One region of the Paenibacillus sp. J22R56 genome, then DNA from elsewhere that is predicted to be linked to it. Evidence: riboswitches for the same ligand, from Rfam matches in the RefSeq annotation. Region 1 holds a riboswitch; each other region holds the start of a gene.
What was found. Region 1 has a riboswitch for cyclic di-AMP ahead of AC0YNT_RS11525 (APC family permease). Riboswitches for the same ligand answer to the same signal wherever they lie in the genome.

Region 1 (10,061 bases):
GAGGATCTCTCATGACAACAGCACAACATTTAAACGATAAAGTAGTTCTTCACAACGGTGTAGCTATGCCTTGGCTTGGTCTTGGCGTATTCAAAGTAGAGGATGGCAGCGTAGTTGTTAACTCCGTTAAAGATGCGATCAAGAACGGATACCGCAGCATCGATACAGCTGCTATTTATGATAATGAAACAGGCGTAGGTCAAGGCATCAGCGAGGCAATGGCCGAGTACGGAGTGGCTCGTGAAGATCTGTTCGTTACATCGAAGGTATGGAACGCCGATCTGGGCTACGAGTCAACGCTGGCTGCTTTTGAGACAAGCCTGAACAAGCTTGGTCTGAATTATCTGGATCTATACCTCATCCACTGGCCAGTTGTAGGTAAATACAAAGAAGCATGGCGTGCACTTGAGACTCTCTACAAGCAAGGCCGCGTTAAAGCGATTGGCGTCAGCAACTTCCATGTCCATCACCTGCAGGATCTGATGAAGGACGCTGAGATTGTACCGATGGTCGACCAAGTGGAATATCATCCGCTGCTGGCGCAAAATGACCTCCGTGCCTTCACTCGTGAGAACAACATTCAGCTTGAAGCATGGTCTCCGCTGATGCAGGGTGGTTTGCTTGACCATCCCGTATTGACGGAAATCGCTGATCGCCACGGCAAGTCCGTTGCACAAGTGATTCTGCGCTGGGATCTGCAGAACGGTGTCGTTACGATTCCGAAGTCGATCAAAGAAGCTCGTATCATCGAGAACGGCAGCGTATTTGATTTCGAGCTGTCGGCTGACGAGATCGCTCAGATCGACGCATTGAACGAAGACAAACGTGTTGGTCCGGATCCGGACAACTTTGATTTCTAATATTTGAGAAGTAGGGGTTGTCCCAAGCCAATGGCTTTGGGGACAACCCCTTTTTTCATGCGCCAGCGTAAGTCCTCCGCATTTCCTGCTCTACATACCTGCATTTTGTCTTATTCACCATTTGCTCGTTTTCTCCACTTCGCACCTCTCGCCGATTATCTCCCCCTCCCTGCCAGATTGCCCTCCCCCTTCCCCTGTACCTCGCACCTCTCGCCGTGCAAATATCCCCGGCACACTTATCGCCCCTCTGCACCTCGCATAGTCTCACCGACTATGTTCCCTTCCCGCCAGATTGCCAGTCCTCTACACGCTAACGAATCGTAGTATGCTTATTTGCCTCATTAAGGCTGCTTCTAAAATCTAACGAACCACAGTATCGTTATTTGGCCAGATCAGGCTGTTTTGGTTCACACTATCAAGGAATAGCGTGTCTACGGTTCGTTAGAATTCCGCGAGGCTTTATTTAAATGAAATAAGCATTCTACGGTTCGTTAGAATGGAATCCCATTACGATTTAGAAGCTATATGTGGCTAATACTTGAACTCGCCGCTATTTGCTTGCTTTTTAATTTATCAATTGATAAGATCTATTCAACAACTTTAATTTATCAAACGATAAATTAACTACTAAAGTATTTCTGACAGAAGGGAATCCTGTTATGGCACGAAGAAAAAAACAGCCGCTTGATGAAGCAACCCGCTCCATGATCATCAAGACAGCACATGACCTGTTTATGGAGCATGGCTACCGATCGGTAACGACCCGCCAGATCGCCGAAGCCTGCGGCTTAACACAACCAGCGATGTACCATTATTTTGCGGACAAAGAAGCGCTTTATACCGAAGTATTGCGTACCGTTACGGAAGAAACGAAAGCAGCAATGAATGAAATCATTACCGGAGAAGGGACCGTGCGGGATCGATTAATCAAGATTGTTGCCTACATTCTGCAATACATGCCTGATGATCTAAGCCAGATGGAAAGAGATATCCGCAATGAGCTTCGTCCGGAAACGCAGCAGCTTATTACAAAGTGGTGGCAGGAAAGCTATCTGCTGCCGATTGCTGCTTTGTTTGAAGAAGGACAAAAAAACGGTAGTCTCCGGGGCAGCAAGAGTTTTGGACTCGACCCGATTCCATCTGCTTTCTTCCTGCTTAGCGTCATTCAACGCAAACCGGGAGGCAGCAACAATCCTGTTCCAAAAGGCAGCGTCAGTCCTGTTCCGATAGAGGCATTGGCTGCAAAGACGGTCGATATTCTACTATTCGGGCTCGCTTCAGAAGAAGGAAGACAAGAGAGAAACTAATTTATAGCTATAGGGAGATGAGAAACGATGAATGGATTAAAACGTATCGCTGACGGTGTCAGCGGCAAACGCGGACGATGGATTACGCTCGTATTATGGATCGTAATCGTGGGTCTCGCGAATGCTTTCCTGCCGTCATCAAGTGATCACAAGAACGATGCTGCACCCAATCTGGAGAGCAGCGTCCCATCCGTTCAGGCTGATGCCCTGAATGAACATAACGGAATTCCGGCTATTATAGCCTGGCACCGAGCTGCAGGCCTGACTGATGAAGATATCTCGCAGATTCAGGCTTTATCGAAGAAGCTTGCTGATGAACCGCTGCCTTATCAGACGGAGCTCCCACCTCTTCATGAGATGCCGCGGCCTGCTCTGAAAGCGATGGTGTCTGAAGATGGTACAACGATGCTTCAAACGGTTGTTTTCGACAAAAATGCTTCATCCGATGACTTAAAGATCAGCTTGGAGCAGCTTGAGGCTGACGCGAACACCCTTTTTACGACCAAACCGTTTGATACGGACTTGGAGGAAGAAGGACTTGTCGGCCGCATCACCGGACCTGCCGGGATTGGCGTAGACGCGACCTCTTTGTTCAAAGGTGCTGACGTATCCCTGTTGATCGCAACAACTTTACTTGTCCTAATCATTCTATTATTGATCTACCGTTCTCCTATTCTTGCTCTTATCCCTCTTGTGGCCGTTGGCTTCGCTTATGGTTTAACTGGACCTATTCTCGGCTGGATGGCCGATGAAGGCTGGATATCTTATGACTCACAAGGCTTATCCATTATGACCGTGCTGCTCTTCGGCGCAGGAACAGACTACTGCCTCTTCCTTATTGCCCGCTTCCGCAGCGTATTAACAACAGAGTCTGATAAAAAGAAAGCATTGCTCAAAGCACTTAGCGATTCCGGCGGCGCGATTACGATGAGTGGTCTGACGGTTGTAATGTCCCTGCTTGCTCTACTGTTGGCGCAATACGGTGCAATTCACCGCTTTGCTGTGCCATTCAGCTTGTCGATTCTGATCATGATGATCGCAAGCGTTACGCTTGTTCCGGCTCTGCTTGCTATTCTTGGCCGTGCCTCCTTCTACCCGTTTGTACCACGTACACCGGAGATGCAGGCTGCCCGTGCCGCACAGAAACACAAGCCGCTTCCTGCGGCCAAAACAAAATCCAGCTTTGGTATGCGCTTAGGCGAAGCCATTGTGAAGCGGCCAAAAACGATCGCAATCTCCACGCTAATCGTACTCGGAATAACGGCAGCTTTTTCGACTCAAATTAAATTTACGTACGATACGTTATCCACTTTCCCAGAAGATATGCCATCACGTGAAGGGTTTACGTTGATTGGTGATCATTTCTCGGAGGGCAGCCTTGCGAAGGTTCAAGTACTCGTTCAAGCAGACGGCAAGGAGCTGCCGCTTAATCAGAAGCTTGGGAAACTGGCGAATATCAGCAATGTATCTGAACCTGTTCAGAATACGCGTGATGCTAATATCGTTTCCTATAATGTTGAGCTTGCGATGAACCCATACTCTATTGAAGCGCTGGATATGATTCCAACGATCCGCGTTGCTGCTGAACAAACCCTTGAAGAGGCAGGCATCACGGATGCATCCGATAAAGTGTGGATCGCAGGTGCAACGGCTGAGCAGTATGATACACGTCAGGTGACTGGCGATGATGCTTACCGAATTATTCCTGTTATTATCGGGATGATCGCTCTGCTCCTGCTCGTCTACCTACGTTCATTTGTAGCGATGCTGTACCTGATGGGAACGGTGCTTCTCTCCTACTTCAGTGCACTTGGAATTGGCTGGCTCGTTCTTCATTATTTCTTTGGCGCAGATGCCATTCAAGGTCTCATTCCGTTGTATGCCTTCGTCTTCCTTGTCGCGCTTGGTGAGGACTACAACATCTTTATGGTGTCGAGCATCTGGAAAAAGAGCAAGTCGATGCCGCTTAACCAAGCGATTACTGAAGGTGTTGCACAGACAGGCAGCGTTATCACTTCAGCTGGACTCATTCTGGCAGGCACCTTCGCCGTCCTTGCCACTCTGCCGATTCAAGTACTCGTTCAGTTCGGCACAGTAACCGCAATCGGCGTGCTGCTTGATACCTTTATCGTCCGCTCCTTCCTCGTACCAGCCTTGACGGTGTGGATCGGCAAATGGGTATTCTGGCCTTCGAAACAAGGAACAGCTGGAAAGGTTAAGGAAAAGAATTAACCCGGCCAGCTTTATTACTAGTAGCATGAAAAAAGCCTTAGCTCCGGAAATCCGGAAGCTAAGGCTTTTTGTTATTTTTTCAAATGGTACGGCACGGTCGTGATCACGACATCCTTGCGGTAAAGAAGCTGAGTGCGGAGCATTAAGCTTGTTTGGTTATGCAAAATGTTCTGCCAGCCCTTCTTCGGAATAAACTGCGGAATAATGACCGTTACCTGGTAATTGTTCTCGCTCGCCTTACGCTGCACCGTATCAATAAACTTAAAGAGTGGACTCGTAATCGAACGATACGGCGAATGCAGCGTCACCAGTCTGACGTCCGGCTGGAACTTCTTCCACTTCTCCTCGAAGATCGTCTCATCCTCTTTCTCGAACGGGACGTATACGGCAATAATCTGCTCGGCCTTCAAGGACTTCGCATATAGAATCGAATGCTCTACGACATGCGTGATGCCAGCCACCGGCAATATCATCACATTACCTTCAATTGGGACTACAGGCTCGCAGGTCGCCAATCGCAGCTGTTCTCCAACAGCCTCGTAATGCTTCTTAATCCGGTGGAAGACGAAGATAATCAGCGGCAGGAAAATCAGAATCGACCATACCTGCTCGAACTTGGTCAAGAAGAACATCATCGATACGATAAAGCTAATCAGTGCGCCAATCGAGTTAATAATAAACTTGGGAACCCAGCCCTTTGGCCGCTGACGGATCCATTTTACAAGCATGCCCGTCTGCGACAAAGTGAACGGTACGAATACACCAACCGCATACAGCGGAATCAAGTGCTCCGTCTTTCCTTGGAAAGCTATAATCAGAATGATGGACAAGATACCAAGGCTGATAATGCCGTTCGAGTAACCAAGACGGTCACCGCGGACCGTAAACATTCTTGGAATGAACTTATCCTTCGCGAGGTTAACCGCAAGCAGCGGGAATGCCGAATAGCCGGTATTCGCTGCCAGAATCAAGATCAAGGCCGTTGTGCCCTGGATAAAATAATACATAAAGTTACGTCCAAAAATACTCTCTGCAATTTGCGAAGTAACCGTTACGTCTTCCCTTGGTGCAACACCGTAGTAGTAAGCAAGGAAGACGATCCCCGCAAACAGAACCGACAGCAGTGCGCCCATAGCCATCAAGGTTTTCGCAGCGTTGTTTGGCGCTGGATCCTTGAAGTTAGGAATCGCATTCGAGATCGCTTCCACCCCGGTCAAAGCCGAGCTGCCCGAAGCGAAGGCCCGAAGCAGCAGGAACAAGCTGATGCCCGCTACCGGTGTGCCAAGCGACGTATGCAGTGCAGGCGATACATCGCCTGTAGCGATTTTATATACACCGACGCCAATCATAATGAATACCGCCAGCACGAATAAATAAACAGGATAGGCGAGGATCGATGCTGACTCGGTTACGCCTCGCAGATTTAATATGGTGATACAAAGGACGAAAAATACGGCAATCAACACGGTATGGGTATGCAGGCTTGGAAAAGCTGAAGTAATCGCATCCGTACCCGCCGATACACTTACCGCTACCGTCAGAATATAATCGACCAGCAAGGCGCCGCCAGATACAAGTCCTGGGAATATCCCGAGATTTTCCTTCGATACCACATAAGCTCCGCCGCCATGCGGATAGGCAAATATAATTTGCCGGTAAGACAAAATAAGTGCCGTTAATAAGACAAGCACCCCGATACCAATCGGAATGGAATACCAAAACGCCGCAGCGCTCACGGTCATCAAGACTAACAAGATTTGCTCAGGACCATAAGCAACGGACGATAAAGCATCCGAAGACAGGATCGCAAGGGCCTTTGTCTTAATGAGTTTCTGTTCCCCTAATTCCGCGGACTTTAAGGGACGCCCGATCAGTAATCTTTTGATAAGAGTAAACACACAGGTCACCGCCAACAATGAAGTTAAACAACATACGCTTGGATACTTGGGCTACTCATCACTTATCAGTGGTAATGTAACCATGTTTGCTTTTTTTTACACGAAAAAAAGACCGCAGAGTATCCTCCCGCGGTCATAAAAAACCGAAGTTCACCCTCTCTATCAACGCTTACAAGGTTAGCTGACGGATTCGGGCGTCTAGAGAATCGCCCTACAGCTCTCTGCCTGAACGGCAGTTATGCTGATTCACCCCGGCGGTAACTATAATGGCAGTTATCGCAATTGGTTCCCCTGCTTTCCGACTTTCGGAAACTCAGCGAATATGAACATATGAAGTTTGCTAATTGATCATAGTCCTCTCTCCCTTATCTGTAAACCGTGATAATAATTCAAATAAACGCAGAAATCAGGGTTTAACCGCCATGAATGCGTATACATTCTTGAATCGCTTGCAGAATGTCCTAAAAAGCCAGCCATGCTGTCTTTTACCCTGTTCCAAGGAGATAATTCCCTAAATAAGGGAGGAGATCAGCTATTATACAGATGACATGATCCTATAAGGTCATTAAGCCGCAAAAAACAACGAACCAGCCGTCCGGCTGATTCGTTGTTTTTTCGAAAATCTTTTATTTCACGAGACGGAAAGGCTTTGCTTCTAGGTCACGGCTGTTAGGACCAACAAAGACATGGAACTCGCCAGCATCGCTCTTAAACTGCAGATCCATGTGGTAATAACGAAGCTGCTCTTCGGTAATTGAGAACGTTACCTTCTCCGTCTCACCAGGCTGCAGCTGCAGCTTACGGAAGCCCTTCAGCTCCTTAAGTGGGCGAACGACTTCTCCAGCAATATCACGCACGTACAGCTGGACAACCTCTTCCCCAGCAACCACGCCAGTATTAGTCACTTCAACCGATACTTCAAGCGTGTCTTCAGCATGCATTTCATCTGTCGACAGACTCACTTCGCCGTACGAGAAGCTTGTGTAACTGAGGCCGTAACCAAATGACAGAAGCGGCGCATTTGGCATGTCCAGATACTTGGAAACATATCGCTCATTCGCGTTCTGCGGTGTGAGTGGCCGACCCGTATTGTAGTTGTTGTAGTAGACAGGAACTTGACCAACCGAGTACGGAAATGACATCGTCAGGCGTCCGGATGGATTCACGTCTCCAAACAGCACATCGGCAATGGCATTGCCGCCTTCTGTACCTGGGAACCAAGCTTCAAGAAGCGCATCCGCCTCCTCGATAACACCATGAAGGTCCAGCGGTCTGCCGTTGAACAACACAACAACGATTGGCTTACCAAGCAGCTTCAGCTTCTGGATTAGCTTGAGCTGGGCCTGCGGCAAACGAATATCTCCGCGGCTTCCCGCTTCGCCGCTCATCTCAGAGCTTTCACCAAGTGCCAGAACGATAATGTCTGCATCTGATGCAGCGTTGACTGCTTCCTGCAGCTGCTCTTCCGAACCCGAGTCGATGTCGCAGCCTTTGGCTGTAGCAATTAGATCGGTACGTGCGGATATACCAGCATGAAGCTGAACCACTTCCTCTTGCTTACCCCAAATCGACCAAGGTCCAAGAATATCGCCACTCTCTGCGAAAGGTCCAATGAGCGCGAGTTTTTGCCCGCTGTGGAGTGGCAGAGCCCGCTCATTCTTCAGCAGGACACAGGATTTCGCCGCAATCTCACGTGCAGCAGCACGATGCTCATCGCAGAGCAGCACTTCTTTTTCCCGTTCTTCGCTAGCTGCGCGGTAAGGGTTTTCGAATAGACCCAACTTGTCCTTCAGCTTCAAGACACGAAGGACACATTCGTCGATTTGCGAGATGTCTACTTTTCCCGCTTCCACGAGCTCTTTCAGATGATTTGCGTAGTTAGACGTCATCATTTCCATATCAACGCCAGCTTCAATCGCCTTCTGTGCAGCTTCCGCACCATCCGCAGCAACACCATGTGGGATCATCTCGCTCACTGCGCCCCAGTCGGAGATCAGCATGCCGTCAAAGCCCCACTCATCACGAAGCAAGCTGCGCATCAGCCATTTGTTGCCGGTCGCCGGAATGCCATCCACCGTATTAAAAGCTGTCATAAACATCTCGCAGCCTTCATCAAGAGCCGCCTTATAGGCTGGAAGATAGGACTCGCGAAGCTGTCTTTCCGACATGTTTACTGTGTTGTAATCACGTCCGCCTTCGGCAGCACCGTAGGCTGCAAAGTGCTTCACGCAAGCAGCAACCCGGTCCATATCACCAGCGAGATCCTCACCTTGGAAGCCGCGGACAAATGCCCGTGCATATTCGCTGTTGAGGAACGGATCTTCACCAGTCGACTCCATCACGCGGCCCCAACGCGGATCGCGGACCAAGTCCACCATTGGCGCGAACGTCACATGAATGCCGGTAACAGCTGATTCTTTTGCAGCGATAGCAGCGCTTCGTTCAGCCAGCTCCATATCCCAAGTACTAGCAATCGCCAGTGTAACCGGAAAAATCGTGCGATAGCCATGGATAATATCAGCCATTAAAAGAAGTGGAATACCAAGACGGCTGTTCTCCATATATTTTTTCTGCAGGGCAATCGTTTCTTTGGCACCAACGGCGCTAAGCACGGAGCCAACATTATTCACCATGCTCTCCGTTACACCCATCCAAGCCAGCGGGCCAGTCAGATTCGCATCCTCTTCACTTAGGAAATTCGGGGTCAGCTGCATCAGTTGAAAAATCTTTTCTTCCAGCGTCATTTGCTCGAGTAATGCCGTAATCTTGGTCACGTGGATAGCCTCCAATAGGATCTTTTCTGCTTCTTTCACCATTATATCGATTGCCAATATGGAGCAACATAGCGATTGTAGCCGAAAACATCAACAATCTGGCTGCATACAACAACTATTGACAAATAGGGCATCTTACCACTAACCTTTGGTAATGCCTTGCTCCTACAAGAAAGTCAACCAGATTGGAGTAATATTGTGATTAATTCCGTTACAAAAGAGGATGAAAAAAGAAGCCGCTTGCCCGAAATTCAGCTTGTCCGCGCGCTTCTCATTATCGCCGTCATTATGATCCACTCCACCTCCTTCGCCACTTTGAAGATGAAGGAATCGGACTATTATTTCGTTTATCATTTCTTGAATATATCAATGTCGTTTGCAACACCAGCATTCGTATTTTTAAGCAGCTTTGTTCTGTTCTACAGCTACTATCCGCGTCCGCTTAACGGTGCGCTGATCAGCAGTTTTTATCGAAAACGAATCACTTACGTCATCATTCCCTATGTGCTGTTTTCGATCATTTATTTTATTTTGTATTACAATACTTACACGCCAAATATGCCTGCAGACGAGACCTTCCGAAGCTTCTTGATCAAGCTGGCAACCGGCAAGGCATATACGCATCTTTATTACGTCTTTATTATGGCTCAGCTGTATGTATTGTTCCCGCTGCTGTTAGTTGTGTTCCGGCGTTTCCCTAAGCTGATTAAGTGGGCTGTCCCCTTGGGGCTCGTTATCCAACTTGCCTTCTTTACATGGAATGAGCAATTTCTGCATCTAACTAATCTGATGAGCTGGGCACCTTCGTATGCCATGCAATATTTGCTCGGGGCTATACTCGGCATCTACTATCCGCAGCTGCGGGGATGGCTTCAATGGTCGAAGGAAGGAGCGACGCCTAAGCGTGTATCCGCGTGGCTGGCCTCTTTTGGCGTATGGCTCGGCAGCTTGATCGCGATGCTCATCGTCTTCTACGATATCCGGATGAAC
Region 2 (10,061 bases), on a different contig from region 1:
CGTAATTGAGATGTGCATCTATTGTTGAATATGGGTAATTCGGACTTGACCTTCATCATTGCATACGGTCACTTCCACCGACTCTGTCAGTATATCCGCATAACTGTAGGAAACGCGCTTAAACGATTGAGATTCCTGATCCAGTTTGACAATGAAAACAGAAGGGTAGATTTCTTCTAACGTGCCGGTACGTTCGATGGTCTTTCGACGGCCACCGTTAGCTCGAAGACGGATTTTGGAACCTACGTGAGCTTCCAAATTGCGTTTAATTTCCAATAGCGCATTTTTTGCCATTGTCCACTACCACCTCTTTCCTTGTCCATTATAACCAGAAAGGGGCAGTTTGTCAAATGAGGCAAAATATTATATCAGCCATGTTATTAAATTGTCAACGGTGTTTTCGCCCATTTTTTCGAATTTGATGCATAATCGGAGAAAACATGTACATATTAAGACGTTATCTTCATACTTGCCGTTGATGTTGTCACTTTTTTAGGCTTCGGCAAGCCCATCCGATGCCGTCCCATCGTCTCAATCCCACCCACTCCATCAATGCCGCTGATCGTGCCATGGATCACATCTGAGAGGTTTATCGATTCGCGAACTGACGTGTAGCTCGCTTTAATCGCAATATAAACCGGATCCAAAGCATGGATCAATATTCTACCCGGCGAGCTCGCAAAGTTAGAGCCAGCCTGAAGTAGTGCTTCAAAGTGCGACTGACAAGCGCCAGCCACGACAACAAGCCCATCCATATTCTTCTCATATTGGCGAGCGACGCGTACCGCATTAACGAAGCTTTGTGAGTTTTTATAGCTGCTTAGGCTGTACAGATCTTCGCCTTCCCGGTTTTTCAAAACACCGTCATGACCAGTAATGACCACGATATCCGGCTTTACCTGCGGCAGCAAGCGGTACAAGAGCTGTGCCATTTGGGATTCATGAGCATGCACGCCATGTGCCGGCACTTTCATCGTCTGGTACAACTGCATACTCTTCCGTAAGTAGTTGCCGTCCCCATCCAAATGAAGCACCTTGCCCGGCAATTCAAAATAAGACTGGTTTTGCTGCTGCGAAGCAGCACGATCTTGACTGGATAAAACCGTCAGATGCGCTTTTTCCTGCCGCATACGTTTGAGAGAGTCGTTTACTTTAATCTGCACTTGCTGCCGCGCACTTGTCGATTCAGGGTCACGAACAACCGACAAGTCGGGAATTGGCGCATCCGCAAGCAATCGGTAGTCCGTGCCTTTAATTAATGCTTGATCGGATCGCATATCTTCAACTCGGAACAGCACGTCACCGCCATACGATTTGCGGACGACCAGGTCCCCTTGCTTCATGGGTAAATCACCTCTTCGTCTATCGTATGGGTGGAGGGGGCGGAATGTGCGGAGAAAATTGGGTTTGGCTATTAAAAGCAGAGCTTCGGCTGCCGCACTGAGGGACGGGGTATCTCCCTACGGCCGCTGTTGCCCTTACTTTGCTCTGAACGTATGTTTCTTAGGTAGCAAAGTAAGGGCAAAGGCGGACGCTCCGCTCCTTAAGGGAGATACCCCTTACCCTCTTGCGGGTAGCCTGCGATGCCCAATTGTCTCCCGCATTCCTTGTGGGAGACAGAGGTCTGCCCTGCTGCTTCACTCAGCACGGCGTCGATTAAGGCTGGCATTGAATGCGCCAGCCTTTGTGCTTGCGCGTGGACTGCACCCGCGCACAATTGCCTCTGCACCGTTAATACAGCGCAGAGGCAATTGTGCGCCACTAAAAGGCGCTAAGGATGTTCTAAGAGCGGCTGAGCCGCACCTACGAACAAACTGCGGATACGCTGCATCAGAGACCTATTAAACACCTAGTCACTCAGCCGCAGTATCATTAGCACTTAATCGATTGCATATCGCCCTCCAGTCGTCCCTCCGGCTGTAGCATCCAATCACCTTCTTATTTGTTCTCAGCCCATCTTCTTGCCCAGACGGACGCGCCACCACGCCTAGAATATTGTGCTCCCCTAAGATGGCAACAGGAGAGAATTCCGTGCTACAGCGGTGGTTGGGGGTGCGGTAGGTGTTCGCAGACGTTAAGTAGGTTTATGCGCATTACGAGCAGGTCGGGTGGTGCGATGGGGCGTTTGCGGAGGTATGATGGCGGGCGTAAAGCAGCGGCTGCGAGCAGCCAAATAAAAAGCCGGCGGCGATATGGCTCGCCGCCGACTCTACAGGGCTCGGCCTAACGTGAGGCCGAGTATACTAGCGCCAGCCCGCTGCCAAAAAGGCGCGGCTGATGCGGGCGAATTCGTCGAGGGACAAAGTCTCTCCTCGACGAATAGGGTCAATATCGCAGCTATGCAGCAGCTGCGTCATCTCTTCACGGCGTTCCTTGCCTACGAACGCCGTAAGATTATTCGCCAGCGTTTTGCGGCGCTGGGCGAAGCTCGCCTGAACGATGCGGAAGTAATGCGCCTCGTCCTCAACATCCACTGGCGGCTTCTCGCGCACCGCCAGCTTAATCACAGCTGAATCTACATTCGGCTGTGGAATAAACACCGTGTGCGGCACGATGCACACAAGTGACGGCTCGCAGTAGTACTGCACGGCTACGCTCAAGCTGCCGTATTCCTTGCCACCTGGCTTAGCCGCCATCCGCTCAGCTACTTCCTTCTGAATCATGACGACGATGTTCTCGAGCGGCAGACGCTCTTCCAGCAGCTTCATCAGAATCGGTGTAGTCACGTAATATGGCAGATTTGCAACTACGCTGACGCCGCTCACATCCGCGAAGTGCTCCTCGAACAGCTTTTTCAGATCCAACTTAAGCACATCACCATGCACAACCTGCACATGCTCTTCGTCCGCCAGAATATCTCCCAGGATCGGAATGAGGCGGTTGTCGATCTCAATCGCCGTTACCTTACCCGCTTCAGCAGCCAGATGTTGAGTCAGCGCACCGATACCTGGTCCAATCTCCAAAGCGCCTTTTGTCTTGTCGAGTCCAGCTGCACTCACAATCTTATGCAAAATATTTTGGTCGATCAGAAAGTTCTGTCCCAAGCTTTTTTTGAATTGGAACCCATACTTCGCAATAATTTCTTTCGTGCGCTTTGGCGTTGCAACTTCAATCGCCTTCATATCGTTTCCGCTCATGCTCCGATCACTCCTGTCCCTGTTCCATTGTACGCAATGCCTCTGCAAACTCTTCTCGGGAGATTCGGAAGCTTGTACAACGCTTGAAAAACTGTTTGCCGTTCGCATACCCGATCCCAAGCAGCTTCCCCATCTGAAGACGACGATTCGCCGCATCCGGATGAACAATAAGGCCCGCTTCCATCAGGTCCTCCCACGTAATATCGCCTACACCAGCAGGCTCCTCTGTTCGAAGCTCGGAGAGCGCCTGACGAATGGCTTCAGGACTGGCGTTCTCAATGCCGATATCACCCTTGTACATAGCCTTCTCCTGTGGCAAAAAAGCATGCTTGCAGCCGGGTACCCGCCGAGCTACAATTTTGCGAATTCTCTCACCAGCATGATCAGGGTCTGTGAATATAATAACGCCTCTTCGTTCCATGGCCAGTTCAATGCGCTTAAGCACATCCTCGCCGATGGCAGAGCCATTTGTCTCAATCGTATCTGCTTCAACAGCCCGCTTTACAGCGACTGTATCATCTTTGCCTTCCACCACAATAATTTCCTTAATCACAAGCGAACATTCCTTTCTCCAGCAACTTTCGCTCATCTTTTTGCGTCAGTAAGAATGTAACCGCTCCACACCTATACACACAAAAAGAAGAGGCAGCGCCTCTTCTTATAATGGCATATTTATCATCGAAATAATAGCATGAAGCAATTAGCTTGCGGATGGCTTATTGGGTCCAAGTACGTACACGGTATAGCCCTTTTTCCGGCCAAACTTGTTTGCATAGCTGGTGCTGTCAAAATAAACGTCAATCTTGTTCCCATTGACTGCACTGCCTGTATCCTCCGCCCTGCGGAAGCCAATGCCTTCGATGTATACCCACCAGCCGATTGGAATAACATCCGGATCAACCGCGATCGTGCGGCCTTCCTTCACTTTCGCGCCGGAAGCGGTAATGCCGTACCCAGGATGATTTTCAGATTTACCCGTAGACTCCACTCCCGCTGAATAAGCGGTTAAGGTTACGTTCTTCAGAATCTTCTTGGCTTTAAAGGTGACTCCGCTCTTCGAATACGAGGCCGTGCTCGCATTGCTTGAGAGTGTATGTACATCCTTCTTCGCGCCAATAGCTACGACCTGGCTGACCGTATGTGTCTGCACAACCTTGTCGACCAGCTTGGAGGAGACAAGAACACCATTCTCATACTTCTTCTCCACGCGTTCAATCACAAGGCCATTCTTGCCGGATTGCACCAGCTTCTCCTTCCCTTTATCAAGGGTTGGATCTTGTTTCTTCACGATCGAGAACGGCAAAGTCCGTTCTGTTTCCGACACTTTTGTATCGACGCGAGTAACGGTAACTGTCATCGCCTTCGAAACGGCCGTGTCTAGAGATGGGTTAACCCTATCTTGATCGCGAACAGGAATATTTAATTTCCCGATCGCCGCCTGTACTGTTTTCTCTGTCGTGTACACCGTCGATGTCTTGCCATCTGCTTTTACAGTAACCGGAAACGCTTGTTTAATTTCAATGCGATCTCCGTCTTTGATGGACGCATTTAGAGGTGACGACACCTCATCATGTGGCCCTACCGTAATAGCTTGTTCATCCAGTAGGCGTTGCAGGATCCATTGTTTTGTTTTCACAACGGTCTCTTGTCCATTCACTACTACGGATACGCTTTTATCAGCCGATCCGTACAACAACACCAAAAACATGAAAGTCATAGCGATTGAGATAATTGCACTCAGAACAATTAAACGCAAATTTTCATGCTTCCATCGCATTGCGAAAGTCATGCTGGATGATCGCTTCCCATGGGTCTCCCTAACTTGGATCATTCCCACTTCAATCGGTCCTCCTTCATAGCCCCGCCGCCAATCTGTTACGCATGATACATTGACGTGACTATTAAGTATATTGGCGTGACGAGCACGCTCCAGTGTTACTTCCTCACACCTCCTGGATCTACCTCTACGAAAGACTATTTCCGTATAAATCGAAAATAAAAAGAAGCCTTCGACAGAGGATCTGATCGTGGCTTCCTGGGTAGTCAAACATTCAGGAAAAGGTAAATACACGAGGTTGATCGCTCTCTATAGACGCTTACGAGGTTAGCTGACGGGTTCGGACGAGAGAGCTGCCCTATCCACGGTTCGAATGCTCATGGCAATCGCCGCAAAATTCACCCCTGAAGAATTCAATGCGCCGCATGATGCTAACTTGCTTTCTTAGCCCTGCATCTGCCGACGTTGGTTCCCCCGCTCTCCGATTCGGAGATTAAGCGTAAACTGGAAATCCAATACAAAAGTTAAAGCTCTGAGAAAAATGATACCTTCCTGACCACACAATTGTAAAGACGCGTTAAAAGACGATTTTAACGAAATTTTAGCATTCTGAAGGCAAATAAAGCCGATTCCGCCAATTAAAAAGAGTTTTATCGCCGCTATAGTCTTTATTTCAGTGGTTTTAGTCCGTTTTTAAACAATACCAAAACATTTTTTACCGTTTGTGCTTGTAATAAATGCAATTTCCTCCTTAGATTTTCCTGTTATCTCAGCTGCCATGTCTGCGACTAAAGACACATATGAGCTCTCATTTCGCTTCCCTCTGAACGGATGAGGAGCCAAATATGGAGCGTCGGTTTCGATTAATATACGGTCAAGTGGAACCTGTGCAAGCACCTCTTTTGGCACCCTCGCATTTTTGAAAGTGACAGGTCCTCCGAAGGAAATATAGAAGTTCATATCGAGGCATAATTTTGCCGTTTCCCAGCTGCCGGAATAGCAATGCATGACCCCTCCAACTTCAGACGCTTTTTCTTCCCTCAAAATACAAACGATGTCCTCATGAGCATCCCGATTATGAATGACAATTGGCTTACCCAGCTTCCGAGCGAGGCGGATTTGCTCCCGAAATACACGGTGCTGAACATCCTTTGGTGACGTATCCCAGTGGTAATCAAGTCCAATTTCTCCGATCGCAACAACCTTTGGATGAGAGCAAAGCTGCTCGATCCATTCCAGATCCCCCGGTTCCATATAGATGCTGTCTACTGGATGCCAGCCAACTGCCGCATAGATAAAATCATACTTTTCTGCAAGCTCGATGGTGGTCGGGATTGTCTCTCGGTTAAAGCCAATGTTGAGCATAAGGTCGACACCGGCTGCACGTGCTCGTTCGATAACTTCTGTGCGGTCGCCGTCGAATTGTGAAGCGTCCAGATGGGTGTGTGTGTCGAATAAAGATATCATCTTTGCTGCATTCTCCTTCTATATAAAGCCTTTAAATTTTGAAAAGCTCCCTTACTTCAGCACTTAATTGATGAGCCGCAGCAAGGAGTGGCTCGATCGGATAATAAATATGGTACTGCCCTTGATGCAGGCCGCTGATGGAACGAATAATGTCGGATTTCACCGATATTTCGCTTAAGCTGTTATCGTCATTTAAGAGCAGAATCGGCGCTTTATCCTCTTTCCCGCCTTTTTTCGCATCAGGGCGATATATGTCGTAAGGTTGGTCAAATGGAAAATCAATTTCCATATGATAATCCGGATTAAGACCAATTGAGATAAACTGCTGAGCTGCTTCTTCTAATAAAGAGTCTCCTGGATCACTAAGCGTAATGTATTTGTACAATCGGCGATTGAGGAACCGGTCGCATAGCTCGGCAAGAAGAGAATCTCCTTCCTCCGCCCATTGAGCGAAGATCGTCTGCATATAAGCCTCATCCAGCTTCAGATAATCCTTTACTGTAATCGTACCATCTAGAAGCTTGTTGATTGGTCCCGGCATCCATGCAAAGGTATAACCGCTCTCGTACAGCTCCTTCGCCCGACGAGTAATTTGCCGCAATATGATTTCCGAGCTCCGTGTAACCGGATGGAAATAGATTTGCCAATACATCTGATAGCGGGACATTAAATAATGCTCAATGGCATGCATGCCGCTTTCTTTCACAACCATCTTGCCCTGAAAAGGACGCAGGACGCGCAATATTCGCTCCAGGTCGAAGTTCCCGTAATGAACACCGGTAAAATAAGCATCACGCAGCAAATAGTCCATCCGGTCTGCATCCATTTGACTGGAGATAAGACTGACAACGATCGGATTTGGATAAGTCTTGCCGATAACCGATGCCACTTTTTCTGGAAAATCATCTGACACTTGGCGCAGCACGCGATTAACTTCTGTATCCTCAAGCAAGATCGCACAGGTCCACTGCTCATGATGCGTATCGAACACCTGCTCCAGCGAATGGGAGAACGGTCCATGACCAACGTCATGCAGTAATGCAGCGCATAGGGCCAAAAGTCTTTCTTCCTGCGGCCAGTCCGGATAATGATTACGCTCAAACTGTGAAATGATCTTTCTCGTTATTTCATAGACTCCAAGAGAATGGGAGAATCGACTGTATTCGGCACCATGAAACGTTAAATAAGAGGTTCCAAGCTGGCGAATTCTTCTTAGCCTCTGAAACTCTTTTGTATTGATCAAATCCCATATCGTCTGATCCTGTACGTAAATATATTTATGAACTGGATCCTTAAATACTTTCTCTTCGGTCAGTTGCTGATTCATTCGCCCTTTCAACTCCTTGTTCATGGTTTCGACACAAAACTATGCTAGAATGTCGAATAGTGTCGTAAATTAGTTTCCAAATTGTCGAAGCTGATGTATTCTATAGTAAGATTAATATGACCTTGCTATAGAGTCAACTTGCCATAAACCGCGGTCTATCAAGGACTTTTGTGGTTGACTATTATGGGAATCGTTGGTATTATAATAGCCATAAAAAGAAAAACTATGTCGAATAGTGACGAAATGTAATTTCCTGAGAGGAGAAACAAAATTATGATGAAATCTACTGGTATTGTTCGTAAAGTCGACGAATTAGGTCGTGTTGTAATTCCAATTGAATTGCGCCGTACGCTTGGTATTGGGGAGAAAGATGCTCTCGAGATTTATGTAGACGGCGAGCGTATTATGCTGAAGAAATACGAGCCTGCTTGTATCTTCTGTGGCAATGCAGAAAACGTTTCTTATTTCAAAGGCAAAATTGTTTGCCATATTTGTTTATCTGAAATGCCTACTCCTGTGACAAAATAAGAAAAATAGGTTATAATAGAAATACATCAACTTGTTAATTCTAACCTTTTTATATTCCTTGATGCCTTCCTGTGCTAGAACCCGGCCAGGAAGGTCTTTTTTTGCGTTTATAACGCAGTAAACTATCGGTTTACTGCGTTATAAACATCCCGCTTTGGCAGGCCACGGTCTAGTGCCGCTTTTTTTATCGCTTCTTTACGATCTATTCCCTGATTCTCATAATGAGCGACATGATCTTCAAGCTCTAACGATGTCCACCATGCTTCCCCGTTCTCTCCTGCTTCTCTTGCTCCAGAAGCGGCCCCTTCTATAATAAGGCAATATTCACCTAGAGGTGGATGCTCTTCTAACCAAGCCATACATTCCGATATCGTACCACGTGCTGCTTCCTCATGCCGCTTCGTCAGCTCTCTAACCATTGCGATCCGCCGATCGCCCCAATGCTCCAGCATCGCATCAAGTGTCTTCTTCACACGATGAGGCGATTCATAGAGCATCAAGGTTCCCTCTTGGTGCTTCAGATGGGTAAGCCATTCAGCAAGCGGCTTTTTATCCCTTGGAGGAAATCCCGTAAACATAAACTGATCTGTCGGCAATCCCGAGATAATTAAAGCTGATAAAGCAGCATTAGCACCAGGGATAGGTACAACTTTGATTCCCTGCTCTACCGCATCTGCTACCAGGTCAGCACCAGGATCTGAGACCGCTGGCAGCCCTGCATCGCTAACAAGTGCAATGGATTGGCCGTCCATTAGCAAACGGATGAGTTCACTGCCGCTGGCTTGCTTATTATGCTCATGATAGCTGACCAGCCTAGTAGAGATTTCGAAGTGAGTAAGCAGCTTTCTTGTCTGCCTTGTATCCTCAGCAGCAATGAGCTGCACTTCCTTTAACGTCCGGATTGCCCGGAACGTCATATCTTCCAAATTCCCGATTGGTGTAGCAACCAGATATAAAGTCCCATAGTCACCATCAGCCAAATCTTTAAAGCTTTTTTGTATCCGTACCATTTGCTAGCTCCCTCTCATCAATAACGCAGCTATCTATTACTCGTATACGAAAATCGGCGGCAAAAGCCTAAGCTCAGGCTTCCCATCACGAATCGCTTCAATTAGAACCATATTTGCTTCTCCCTGCGCTCTCGGATGGACAAATTGTACACGCTTGGGCTCAAGCCGATACTTCCGCATTGTCTCTATAATATCGATAAACCGGGACGGCCGATGAACCATTGCGACTTTACCACCTGGGCGGACAAGTCTGGCACACGCATAAACAACATCATCAAGCGTACAATGTACTTCATGGCGGGCAATGGCATAATGCTCGTTTTCATTCTGGTCCCCTTCTTGAATGGCCATGTATGGAGGATTGACCGTTACTGCATCATAAATACCATTTCCAGCTTCTTTTGCGAATATTTTAAGATCGGCTTCAATAATCGAGATTTGTTCCGTCAAGTTGTTCATCTCTACGCTGCGCCTTGCCATATCAACCAGCCTTGGCTGAATTTCAACTGCATCGATCTGAGCGTTTGTCCTCGTCGTTAGAAGCATAGGGATAACACCATTTCCCGTACAAAGATCAATAATTCGTCCACGCTTCGGAATTGTAGCGAATTTGGATAATAACACAGCATCAAGCGAAAAGCTGAACACTTCTCTGCTTTGAATAATACGAAGCCCCGTCTCCGTCATTAAATCATCAATTCGTTCATTCGTTTCTAGTTTTACTTCCTGCACCTTTGACCTAACTCCCCTAACATAAAGATACCGCCCTCTATGACAAGGACGGTAACCTACAATGTTCTATTATTTATTAAGGA
Region 3 (10,061 bases), on a different contig from region 1:
AGGAGCCGATTCACCGGTAATGGCGGATTCATCAACAGAAGCAAGGCCTTCAATGACTTCGCCATCGCCCGGAATCATCTCGCCTTGTGAGACGATAACAATATCGCCTTTCCGAAGCTCGGTAGATACGACTTGTTTTACACTATTGCCGACCATTTTGTTAGCCGTAATGTCCTGTTTGCTCTTCTTAAGCGAATCGGCCTGCGCTTTACCGCGCCCTTCGGCCAATGCTTCTGCGAAATTCGCGAAGAGTACCGTGAATAACAGGATAAGAAACACCGTCAGATTGAAGCCTACCCGATCTTCTGTTCCGAAATAGCCGGGCAGCAATGTCATAAGCAGTACGACAAGTGTACCGACCTCAACGACGAACATGACGGGGTTTTTCATCATTGTTAGTGGATTTAATTTGATAAAGCTGTCCTTGACCGCACGGCTTAAAATAGCGGAGTCCAGCATAGATTTACGTTTCGTAGTCACCTTTTACTCACCTCATCCTTATCCGTTAGCGAAGCGTCAGATACTCTGCAATTGGTCCAAGAACAACGGCAGGCAGGAACGTCAGCGCTCCAATAATTAATACGGTTCCTACAAGAATCCCTGTAAACAGCACGTTATCTGTCCGGAATGTACCCGATGTCTCTGGCACAGGCTGCTTACGGACCAGTGAACCGGCTACGGCAAGCATGGCAATCATCGAGATATATCGTCCAAACAGCATGACCAGTCCGGTTGTAATATTCCAGAAAGGTGTATTATCGGCTAATCCCTCAAAGCCGGAGCCGTTATTTGCTGCTGATGAGGTGTACTCATACAGCACCTGTGAGATGCCGTGGAAGCCTGCGTTGCTAATTGAGCCTTGGCCTAGGTCGGTAAGGAAAGCGATAGCGGTCGGCACCAGGATAATAAAGGGATGGGCGAGTATGGCGATCGCGATGAGCTTCATCTCACGCGGCTCGATTTTCCGTCCAAGAAACTCCGGCGTACGTCCAACCATAAGTCCGGCGATAAATACTCCGAGTATGGCGTACATCAGCATGTTAATGAGACCAACACCCTTACCGCCAAACACGACGTTAAGCATCATCTCGGCAAGCGGTACGAGTCCGCCAATTGGTGTCAGCGTATCGTGCATGTTGTTTACCGTACCGGTTGTCGCTGCTGTTGTGACTGCTGTAAACAGAGCGGATTGTGCGATACCAAAGCGTACCTCTTTACCTTCCATACTGCCTTGTGAGGCATCCACACCAAGATTGTTCAGTGCTGGATTGCCATGCAGCTCAGCGGTATAGACCGTTGCCAGAAAGACAAGGAACAAGGTCATCATCGCGGAAAATATAACCCAGCCCTGCTTACGGTTTTTCGCGAATCGTCCGAATACATAAGGCAGCGATGCAGGAAGCGCCCACATCGATAAAATTTCGATGACATTCGTCAGTGGGTTTGGATTCTCGAATGGATGAGCCGAGTTGACTCCGAAGAAACCGCCGCCGTTGGTACCTAAATGCTTGATTGATTCTAGGGATGCCACAGGTCCGATCGCGATATTTTGCGTGGCTCCTTCTAGTGTTGTTGCGGTTATGTTCGGATCAAACGTCTGTGGCACATGCAAAGCCACCAGTACCAGCGTGACAAGCACAGCCAGCGGCAGAAAGATCCGGGTATGCGACTTCACGAAATCCTCGAAGAAGTTACCGATTGTTGTGCCTTTGCTCGTCAGACCACGGATAAATGCAATCGCAACCGAGAAGCCTGTAGCCGCTGATGTGAACATCATCATCATAATGACGGCCATTTGAGAGAAGTAAGAAAGCCCGGTCTCCCCGCTGTAATGCTGCAAGTTCGTATTCGTGATGAAGCTGATGACGGTATTAAAGGACAAGGTCTGTTCCATACCGCCGATGTTATTCGGATTGCCAGGGAGCCCGCCTTGAAAGCGCAGGATCACATAGCTGATGGCAACTAATACGATATTGGTTAGAAGAAAGCTAAGCGCGTATTTTTTCCAGGTCATGCCTGCTCGCGATTTTAAGCCGATCACGCTGTAAATGATTCGTTCAGACCACCCGAATACTCGGTCGGTTCGGTTTGGCTCATTCGAGTAGACGTGATAAACGTACGAGCCAAGTGGCTTGACGAGCAGAACAAGCACGCCAATCACAATAAGAAGCTGTAAAATATCCATATTGACCTCCCGCGATCGTTTAAGGGACTAAAATTTTTCTGGATTAATGAGGGCGTACACTAAATAGAGAAAGATAAGTAAGGCCAGACAGAGTGTGATTATCATCGTTTCTCCTCCTCCTGAATGGAGCGGTCACACCATTGCATAAATCCGGCGAAGAGTACGAATACAGCTGCCAGAAGCAGCACCATATAGATATCCTGCATAAATCTACTCTCCTTATTAAGAATTGGTACACAAATGGCTTATTTTAGCCAATTGAGCAATTATTGCTTCGTAAGCATGGAATTTTTAAACGTTTTGGCTGTTTGCCATGAAATCATTTGATATGAGAAAAGAAGTCTCACCACTGCTGGAATGAACCACATAATTCGCACCCATTCCTTTATAGATCAGTCGCGGGTTTGTGCTGTCGGTAATGACACAGATCGATTTCGACGTCCAGCTTCGGCAGATCTGAATGTAGCGGCAGCAAAGGTTCAAGCTTCTCTCGAATAAGAAAATCCGACCAATCGGAAGCTCCGGCACTCGCCATGTGGCTTCATCATTTGTGCTAATGACAATGATCGTAGTCACATCAAGTGCGAGCATTCTCTCATATTCGGCCTTATTATTTACCATCGTTGCAAATGGGATTCTCCGATGTTGCAATTGTTTAATAAAGTCCTCGCCCTGTACATTTGGTGCAGATACGAGAATATAATCGTTCATCCTATTTCTCTCCTCTTTTATTAGAGGAATCAACGACAAAAAAGCCACGGAAGAGGGACTCTTCACGTGGCTTATAAGCGCAGCAGAAAATAAACCGCACCTATGTTCACGATCATCGTTGCCTCTCTTGTTACGCTTACGAGGTTAGCTGACGGATTCGGGCGTAAGAGTCGCCCTACGCCATAAAGCTCGCTTGAGCCGTTCTGGCGATTCACCCCGTGGATGCTAGCTGCTTGAGCATGCCATCCGATTGGTTCCCCCGTTCCCCTGTGAAGGAGATTAAGCGATAAAGACATTTTCAAATATAATTAGAAAAAGACCGCAGAGGAAAGTCCCCCGCGGCCCCATAAGGTCACAAGAACACATCATCCTCTCTACCTGGAAAATGCCTCCGCAGCTTTAAGCTTGCTGTGCCGTGGCTGACATTTTCTTCGCTTACGAGGTTAGCTGACGGATTCGGACGGTGAGAGTCGCCCTACCAGGTCCAGCTGTGAGCAGCCTTTCCCGGATTCACCCCTGATAAGCAAGACACACCAGCTCTCACACCGATGCAATAGCGCCTATCGTTTGGTTCCCCCGTTTCCCATGACGGAAACTCAGCGAATAAAGCATACATTTCATTTGCTGAATCGTATGTTACGCCTGACTAAGGTTAATGTAAATGAAACATAGAGGCGGCATATTGTCTAATTCTCACAATGAGATTGGTTAGAGCGTTTACATCGCAGACGAACTCTAGAATGCTCTTTATCAGTCTCTGTATCTCTTGATTGCGATAAATGTGCACCGAAACTTTGCTTGAAAATGAATGAAGAAGGGAGAAAAGGTGGTTCCAGCATTTTTCAAAGGGTCCAGTCCAGGTAAGGATATTCCTCTCAAGCACGATGTACGAGGTTAAGGTCCCTTAGGGACTCTAACTAGCGCGATGAGTGGTTAAACGACGAGGTTAAGGTCCCTTGAGGACCTTAATGCAGCGGATGGAGCGTCAAACGGGGGAAAACTAGCTGGATTTTGAAGAGTTAAGGTCCCTAAGGGGCCTTAACTGATGTTCGATAACTGAATAAAGTAGACTTAAGATCCATTGGGGACCTTATCACGGCGAATGAAGCGATAAAGTGAGGGGAACTAGCCGGTTTGCGGCAGCAATAAGACCCTCGCAGGGTCTTATTCGAAGGTTCTGCTGGAGATAAATAGTAATAAGACCCTCCGGGGGTCTTATTCGAATAGTGCTGTTGCGGGCTTCTGTCAATTGGCGGGAATCGCCCCTTGTTTTCGTCCGACAATTTTGGGACAATAGGAGTCAGTATGCGGTTTAGGCCGCGTTTGTGAAAAGAGGATAAATAATGAGTACACCTTCCATATATGGATTTACATTAGAGCAATTAATCGCATGGCTGGGCGAGCACGGACATAAAAAATCCCGGGCCTCGCTGGTATGGGACTATCTATACCGGAAGCGGGTTACGAGTTTTGCTGATATGACGGAGCTCCATTCGGACTGCGTGAAGCTGCTCGAGGAGAACTTCGCGATTCAGACACTCGCTGAGCATACGAAGCAGGTGTCGAAGGACGGTACCGTGAAGCTGCTGCTTAAGCTCGATGACGGCAACTTAATTGAGACGGTCATGATGCGGCATAAATTCGGCTTATCTGTCTGTGTGACGACGCAGGTTGGCTGCAACATCGGCTGCAGCTTCTGCGCGAGCGGCTTGCTTAAGAAGAGCCGAGATCTGACAAGCGGTGAGATTACGGAACAGATTATGAAGATTCAGCTTCATCTTGATGAAGCAGGTCAAGGCGAGAAGGTCAGCCACATCGTTGTGATGGGTATCGGCGAACCGTTTGATAACTTCACACACCTTAATAACTTCCTGACAACAGTGAAGGATCACAAAGGTCTTGCGATTGGCCCGCGCCATATTACCGTATCGACCAGCGGACTCGCGGATAAAATCAGAGAGTTTGCTGATAAGGACCAAGGCGTCAATCTTGCCGTATCGCTGCATGCACCAAATAATGAGCTGCGTACGCGGATCATGAAGATTAACAAGGCCATTCCAATCGAGAAGCTGATGCAGGCGATTGATTATTACCTCGAGAAGACGAACCGCCGGATTACGCTTGAATATATTTTGCTGAAGGATGTTAACGATCATCGTGAGCATGCACTTGAGCTTGCCGAGCTGGTGGGTGACCGCCGCCGTTCGCTCGTGAATGTGAACCTGATTCCTTACAATCCGGTTGATGAGCACAGCCAATACCAGCGCAGTGAGAACGACTCCATCAAAGGCTTCTACGACACGCTCAAGAAGCAAGGGGTTAGCGTTAGCGTCCGTCTGGAGCATGGCGCCGATATCGATGCGGCTTGCGGCCAGCTGCGTAGTAAGCAGATGAACAAGGAAAAAGTCGGATAACGCAGCTATAAAAGAAGCCATGATCAGAGGATCATGGCTTTTTGCTTCAAATATAAGAAAGTATAAATTTACTCTATACTACGCTTATATTTCACCCGCGAAACGATGCTGCTCCTCTTAAAAGAATTTCAACATGCTCTTTGTGGCAATTCTTACTTCGAAAGCATAGACCTAAGGACGGTGCAGCCGTTTACGCTTAGGAACAGTGCGGGTCTTATGACCAATACAGGCTGCTATGCAGAACTGCGCGGCATAATAGGTCGTCATAATGATCACATCGGAGCTCGCAACCTCCGAGATGAACTTATTCCAGGCTAGTACGGAGTCCGAGGCCATAAACAGCAATGCGCCAGCTATCGCCCATTTGTTGCCGGACATTATGGCCGACCAGCTCATTAAGGAAATTGCTGTTACATAAACAAGGACAGGTCCTTTCAGACCGCCATCTCCTGATTTAGTGAGCGCATCAAGTAACTCATAACCCATATAAACGGCATATGCTCCAATAGGTACGATAGCGGTAAGCCGCCATACGGAGAATTGCCATTGCCCGAAGAAGCCGCTCAAATAAAACAAATGTCCGATCAAGAAGGCTGACAGCCCAACAATGAAATTGTCGAGAGTGACATCGCCGATGACGCAGAAGATTAGGCCGATGAGCAGGATGTGCTGAAACCGCTTACCATTATCGCCAGGCTGCAAGTAGGCATAAACGATGATAAGGAGCATCGGTATACTTTTGAAAATTAGCTTGACGGCATGCGGTTCTGAAGGAATGATAAAAATGTAAAGCAAGCCCATAAGCAAAATGAGTGCTGGCATTATTTTATTCAATTGTCATCGCTCCTTTTGTCCTACTATAGCACAGATAAATTCCTTTTATTAGTACATAGTCTTCTATCGAAAAGGCGGGGTTTAGGATGAATGGATTACAAGTATTTGAAAAGCAGCAGGCCTATTATCGTACGGGTGCAACCCGGAGCTTGGAGTTTCGTCTAGGGCAGCTGGCTAAGCTGCGCCAGGTGATCGAGGAGCGGGAGGCTGCGATCATGCAGGCTCTTCGCGAGGATCTGAACCGAAGTGAAAAGGAATCTTTTTTGCTCGAGATAGGGCTTGTGTATAAGGAAATCTCCTTCATGCAAAAGCATCTTAAGCGGTGGATGAAGCCCGCCAAAGTGAAGACGGCCTTCACCCACATAGGCAGTAAAGGATATATCGTGCCGGAACCACTAGGTACGGCACTTATTATTGCTCCATGGAACTACCCGTTCCAGCTGGCGATAGCACCGCTTGTTGGGGCAATCGCTGCAGGCAATACGTCTGTGCTCAAGCCATCGGAGCTGTCACCGGCAGTGTCTGAGGTGATGTCTTCCCTTATTCAAGATACGTTTGATCCAGCTTACATTACCGTCATGGAGGGCGGAGTTGAAGTAAGCAAGGAGCTGCTTGATCTTCCGTTTGATAAAATTTTCTTCACAGGCAGTGTGAATGTAGGTAAGCAAGTGATGGCGGCAGCTGCTAAGCATTTGACGCCGGTTACGCTGGAGCTTGGAGGCAAGAGTCCGGCCATTGTTCATCATGATGCTAACCTCAAGCTGGCGGCCAAGAGGGTTGCCTTTGGCAAATTTATAAATGCTGGGCAGACCTGTATTGCTCCCGATTATGTGCTCGTGCACCGCAGCGTGAAGGAGCAATTCATAGAACTCCTGCACAAGTCGGTTACGAAGTTTTACGGCAAAGATCCGTTGGAGCATCCGGATTATGGGAGAATCATATCAGGGCGTCATTTTCAGAGGTTATGTGATTTTCTCCAGAATGGTGAGATTACTATAGGCGGGCGTGTTGATGAAATGTCTCAGCGTATTGAACCAACTGTCCTGACTGATGTGGACTGGAGTATGCCGGTTATGCAGGAAGAGATTTTTGGCCCCATCCTGCCGGTGCTTGTCTATGATGAACTGCAGGAGGCTATTGATCTGATTAATGCGAGACCAAAGCCGCTTGCTCTGTATCTGTTCAGTGATAATCAGGCGATTCAGAAGCGGGTGACGGAGGCTGTACCGTTTGGCGGCGGGTGTATTAACGATACGCTTATGCATTTGGCGACCCCTTACTTGCCGTTTGGCGGGGTAGGCGAGAGCGGCACAGGCGCTTATCATGGCGAGGAGAGCTTCCGTACGTTCTCCCATATGAAAAGCGTGCTGAAGCAAACAACAAAGTTTGATTTCGCATTCCGATATCCGTCGGCAAAAGGCGGCCTAGCGATCATTCGGAGACTGATGAAATAAGGGTTGGAATAGCGGTAAATGCATGAAAGGCCCATATCTATTTTTTACCAAAATTTCGATTGACTTCTCCCGGTTTGCTCAGTAACATGGGGAGGCAAAACCATTACTTTACAGCACTCGTCCGTACATCCTTGGCGTAATGGAGCAGTCAATTGAGGAGGTAATGAACGGATGGAACAAACACCTACACAGCCGGAGCAGGAATTTCAATTAAAAAGTATTTTTCTCCCGCTTGTTGCGATTATTTTAGGCTGCTTTATGGTTATTCTCGATACAACTGCGATGAACGTGGCACTGTCGAAGCTCGTGGAGGATTTCCATACGCAGCTTCCTACTCTTCAATGGACGGTAACGGGCTATATGCTTGCGCAGGCAGCTGTTATCCCTCTGGCAGGCTGGTTATCTGACCGGTTTGGTGCGAAGACAATTTTCTTGACCTCGGTCGTACTTTTTACATTGGGGTCGCTGCTATGTGCGCTTCCGAATGACCCGCAGATGCTAATCATGTTCCGTGTCATACAAGGGCTTGGCGGCGGCTTTGTGCTTCCAGTAGCGATGGCTTATGTCTACCGTCTCAGCCCGCCGAATAAGGTGGGGCAGGTGATGGGGCTGCTTGGGGTACCGATTCTGCTGGCCCCGGCGATTGGACCCGTTCTCTCCGGTTGGCTGGTCGAATACCATTCTTGGCGCTGGATATTCCTCATTAATCTGCCGGTTGGCATCATCAGCGTATTGTTTGGTCTATGGAAGCTGCCGAAGCTGGATACCAAGAAACTTGCCGGCTTCGATATACCAGGCATGATCCTAGGTCCGCTTGCATTCGCAGCGCTGTCCTATGGTCTTAACCAAGGTGCTGAAAGCTGGACTTCGGATAAAACGATCGGCGGACTTATTGTTGGCGGTATTGCGCTTATTGCTTTTATCTTTGTTGAGCTCCGCGTGAAGCATCCGCTGCTTGATCTCCGTGTATTTCGTTCTGTCGACTTTTCGTTTGGAATTGTGGTGCAGTGGATCGTTCAATTCTCGCTGTTTGGCGCAATCTTCCTCTTGCCGCAGTTCCTGCAGCAAGGACGTGGATACGGTGCGTTTGATACGGGACTGACCTTGTTCCCGCAAGCGTTGGCATCGGCCTGCATGATGCCGATTGGCGGTTATTTGTTTGACCGAATTGGGGTTCGCTGGCTCGTTGTAATCGGGCTGAGTCTGGTATCAGGTGCGATCTTCCAATATTCTAACCTCGATATTCATACAGGCAGGGAAGATCTGCTGCTGCCGCTTATTATGGCAGGCGCAGGTATGGGGCTTATGATGATGCCGCTTAACTCTCATCTGATTAATAAGACGCCGCGTGAGCTTGTGAGCCGGGTAACCTCGCTTACCAGCGCGATGCAGCAGGTCATCAGTTCCCTGGCTGTAGCCCTGTTAGTGACGATCCTCACGAAGCGGATCGGAACTCTGATGACGGAGGCGAATGTATCTCCGGATGTGCTTGCTAGTCAAACTTCCGGCAATGCCGCGGAAGCTAATCCGGAGCAGCTTCAGCAACTGCTGGCCCTTGCTGTAGATGCGTTTGATTATACGTTTGGCATCATGGTGTTTGTCGCGATTACTGGTGCTCTGCTTGGCCTTCTGCTCCGCAGAGGTAAGAAGAACATAGGTGAAAGCACATCGGTAGAAAAGCAGGAGTCAGCACTCGAAGGGCTCCATATAGGATAGACTTATAAGCGCTCGGCTTTTATAGCCGGGTGCTTTTTTTTATCTGAAATGGTATGAAATAGCTGGAAACGTTCACAATATAACGAGTTCAAGCTACTCATTTCATGCCTGAAGGAGAAAACAATCAACATGATGAAACAGAACAAACGTTGGAAAACGACCGTCATTGCCGCTGCTATGGCGCTAAGTCTAAGTCTTGCACCGGCAAATGGCTGGGCTGCAAGTCAGGCGGGCCAGGCAAGTGAGCATGGAGCTCATCGAATATGCCTGAATCCTGCAGCCGAGAAGCTGAAGGCTGATCTAAGGCTGCTATGGATTGATCATGCGGTATGGACACGTAATACCATGATCAGTATGCTTGCAGGGCTCGAGGACACCAAGCCGGTGCTGAATCGACTGCTGCGGAATCAGCAGGATATTGGCAATGCCATTAAGCCTTACTATGGTGAAGAAGCTGGCAATAAGCTGGCGGAGCTGCTTAAGGAGCATATCGTACTTGCCGGCAAGGTCATCGAAGCAGCTAAAAACAACAACAAGAAAGACTTCGAGAAGTTCAATAAAGAATGGTACCGGAACGCTGACGATATCGCGAAGTTTCTAAGTGGCGCTAATCCGAATTGGGCCTATACCGACTTGAAGCAGATGATGGATAAGCATCTGGATCTGCTGGCTGGCAACCTGACCGCAAGGCTTGCGAAGGATTGGGAGAAGGATATTGCTGCTTATGATGCAGGACAGGCGCATCTG

Region 2: another riboswitch for cyclic di-AMP. It lies ahead of AC0YNT_RS28825 (ubiquitin-like domain-containing protein); the one in region 1 lies ahead of AC0YNT_RS11525 (APC family permease).
Region 3: another riboswitch for cyclic di-AMP. It lies ahead of AC0YNT_RS09420 (hypothetical protein); the one in region 1 lies ahead of AC0YNT_RS11525 (APC family permease).

Annotation. Positions count from the first base shown of each region.
Region 1 covers NZ_JBWDNV010000004.1:172,917-182,977, reverse strand. Annotated here, with positions in the region: gene AC0YNT_RS11540 (aldo/keto reductase) at 12-860, shown strand; gene AC0YNT_RS11535 (TetR/AcrR family transcriptional regulator) at 1,520-2,167, shown strand; gene AC0YNT_RS11530 (MMPL family transporter) at 2,195-4,399, shown strand; gene AC0YNT_RS11525 (APC family permease) at 4,471-6,297, opposite strand; cyclic di-AMP (ydaO/yuaA leader) riboswitch at 6,448-6,626, opposite strand; gene AC0YNT_RS11520 (glycoside hydrolase family 3 N-terminal domain-containing protein) at 6,924-9,113, opposite strand; gene AC0YNT_RS11515 (acyltransferase) at 9,270-10,061, shown strand, end outside.
Region 2 covers NZ_JBWDNV010000015.1:6,771-16,831, reverse strand. Annotated here, with positions in the region: gene veg (biofilm formation stimulator Veg) at 19-294, opposite strand; gene yabG (sporulation peptidase YabG) at 450-1,343, opposite strand; gene rsmA (16S rRNA (adenine(1518)-N(6)/adenine(1519)-N(6))-dimethyltransferase RsmA) at 2,244-3,137, opposite strand; gene rnmV (ribonuclease M5) at 3,145-3,690, opposite strand; gene AC0YNT_RS28825 (ubiquitin-like domain-containing protein) at 3,838-4,974, opposite strand; cyclic di-AMP (ydaO/yuaA leader) riboswitch at 5,215-5,424, opposite strand; gene AC0YNT_RS28820 (TatD family hydrolase) at 5,608-6,381, opposite strand; gene AC0YNT_RS28815 (HD domain-containing protein) at 6,413-7,708, opposite strand; gene AC0YNT_RS28810 (AbrB/MazE/SpoVT family DNA-binding domain-containing protein) at 7,982-8,236, shown strand; gene rsmI (16S rRNA (cytidine(1402)-2'-O)-methyltransferase) at 8,359-9,246, opposite strand; gene AC0YNT_RS28800 (tRNA1(Val) (adenine(37)-N6)-methyltransferase) at 9,283-9,933, opposite strand; gene AC0YNT_RS28795 (initiation-control protein YabA) at 10,048-10,061, opposite strand, start outside.
Region 3 covers NZ_JBWDNV010000003.1:321,355-331,415, forward strand. Annotated here, with positions in the region: gene kdpB (potassium-transporting ATPase subunit KdpB) at 1-480, opposite strand, end outside; gene kdpA (potassium-transporting ATPase subunit KdpA) at 506-2,185, opposite strand; gene kdpF (K(+)-transporting ATPase subunit F) at 2,213-2,290, opposite strand; gene AC0YNT_RS09420 (hypothetical protein) at 2,477-2,896, opposite strand; cyclic di-AMP (ydaO/yuaA leader) riboswitch at 3,014-3,192, opposite strand; cyclic di-AMP (ydaO/yuaA leader) riboswitch at 3,315-3,508, opposite strand; gene rlmN (dual-specificity RNA methyltransferase RlmN) at 4,240-5,310, shown strand; gene AC0YNT_RS09430 (lysoplasmalogenase) at 5,482-6,144, opposite strand; gene AC0YNT_RS09435 (aldehyde dehydrogenase) at 6,231-7,598, shown strand; gene AC0YNT_RS09440 (DHA2 family efflux MFS transporter permease subunit) at 7,770-9,314, shown strand; gene AC0YNT_RS09445 (glycosyltransferase) at 9,444-10,061, shown strand, end outside.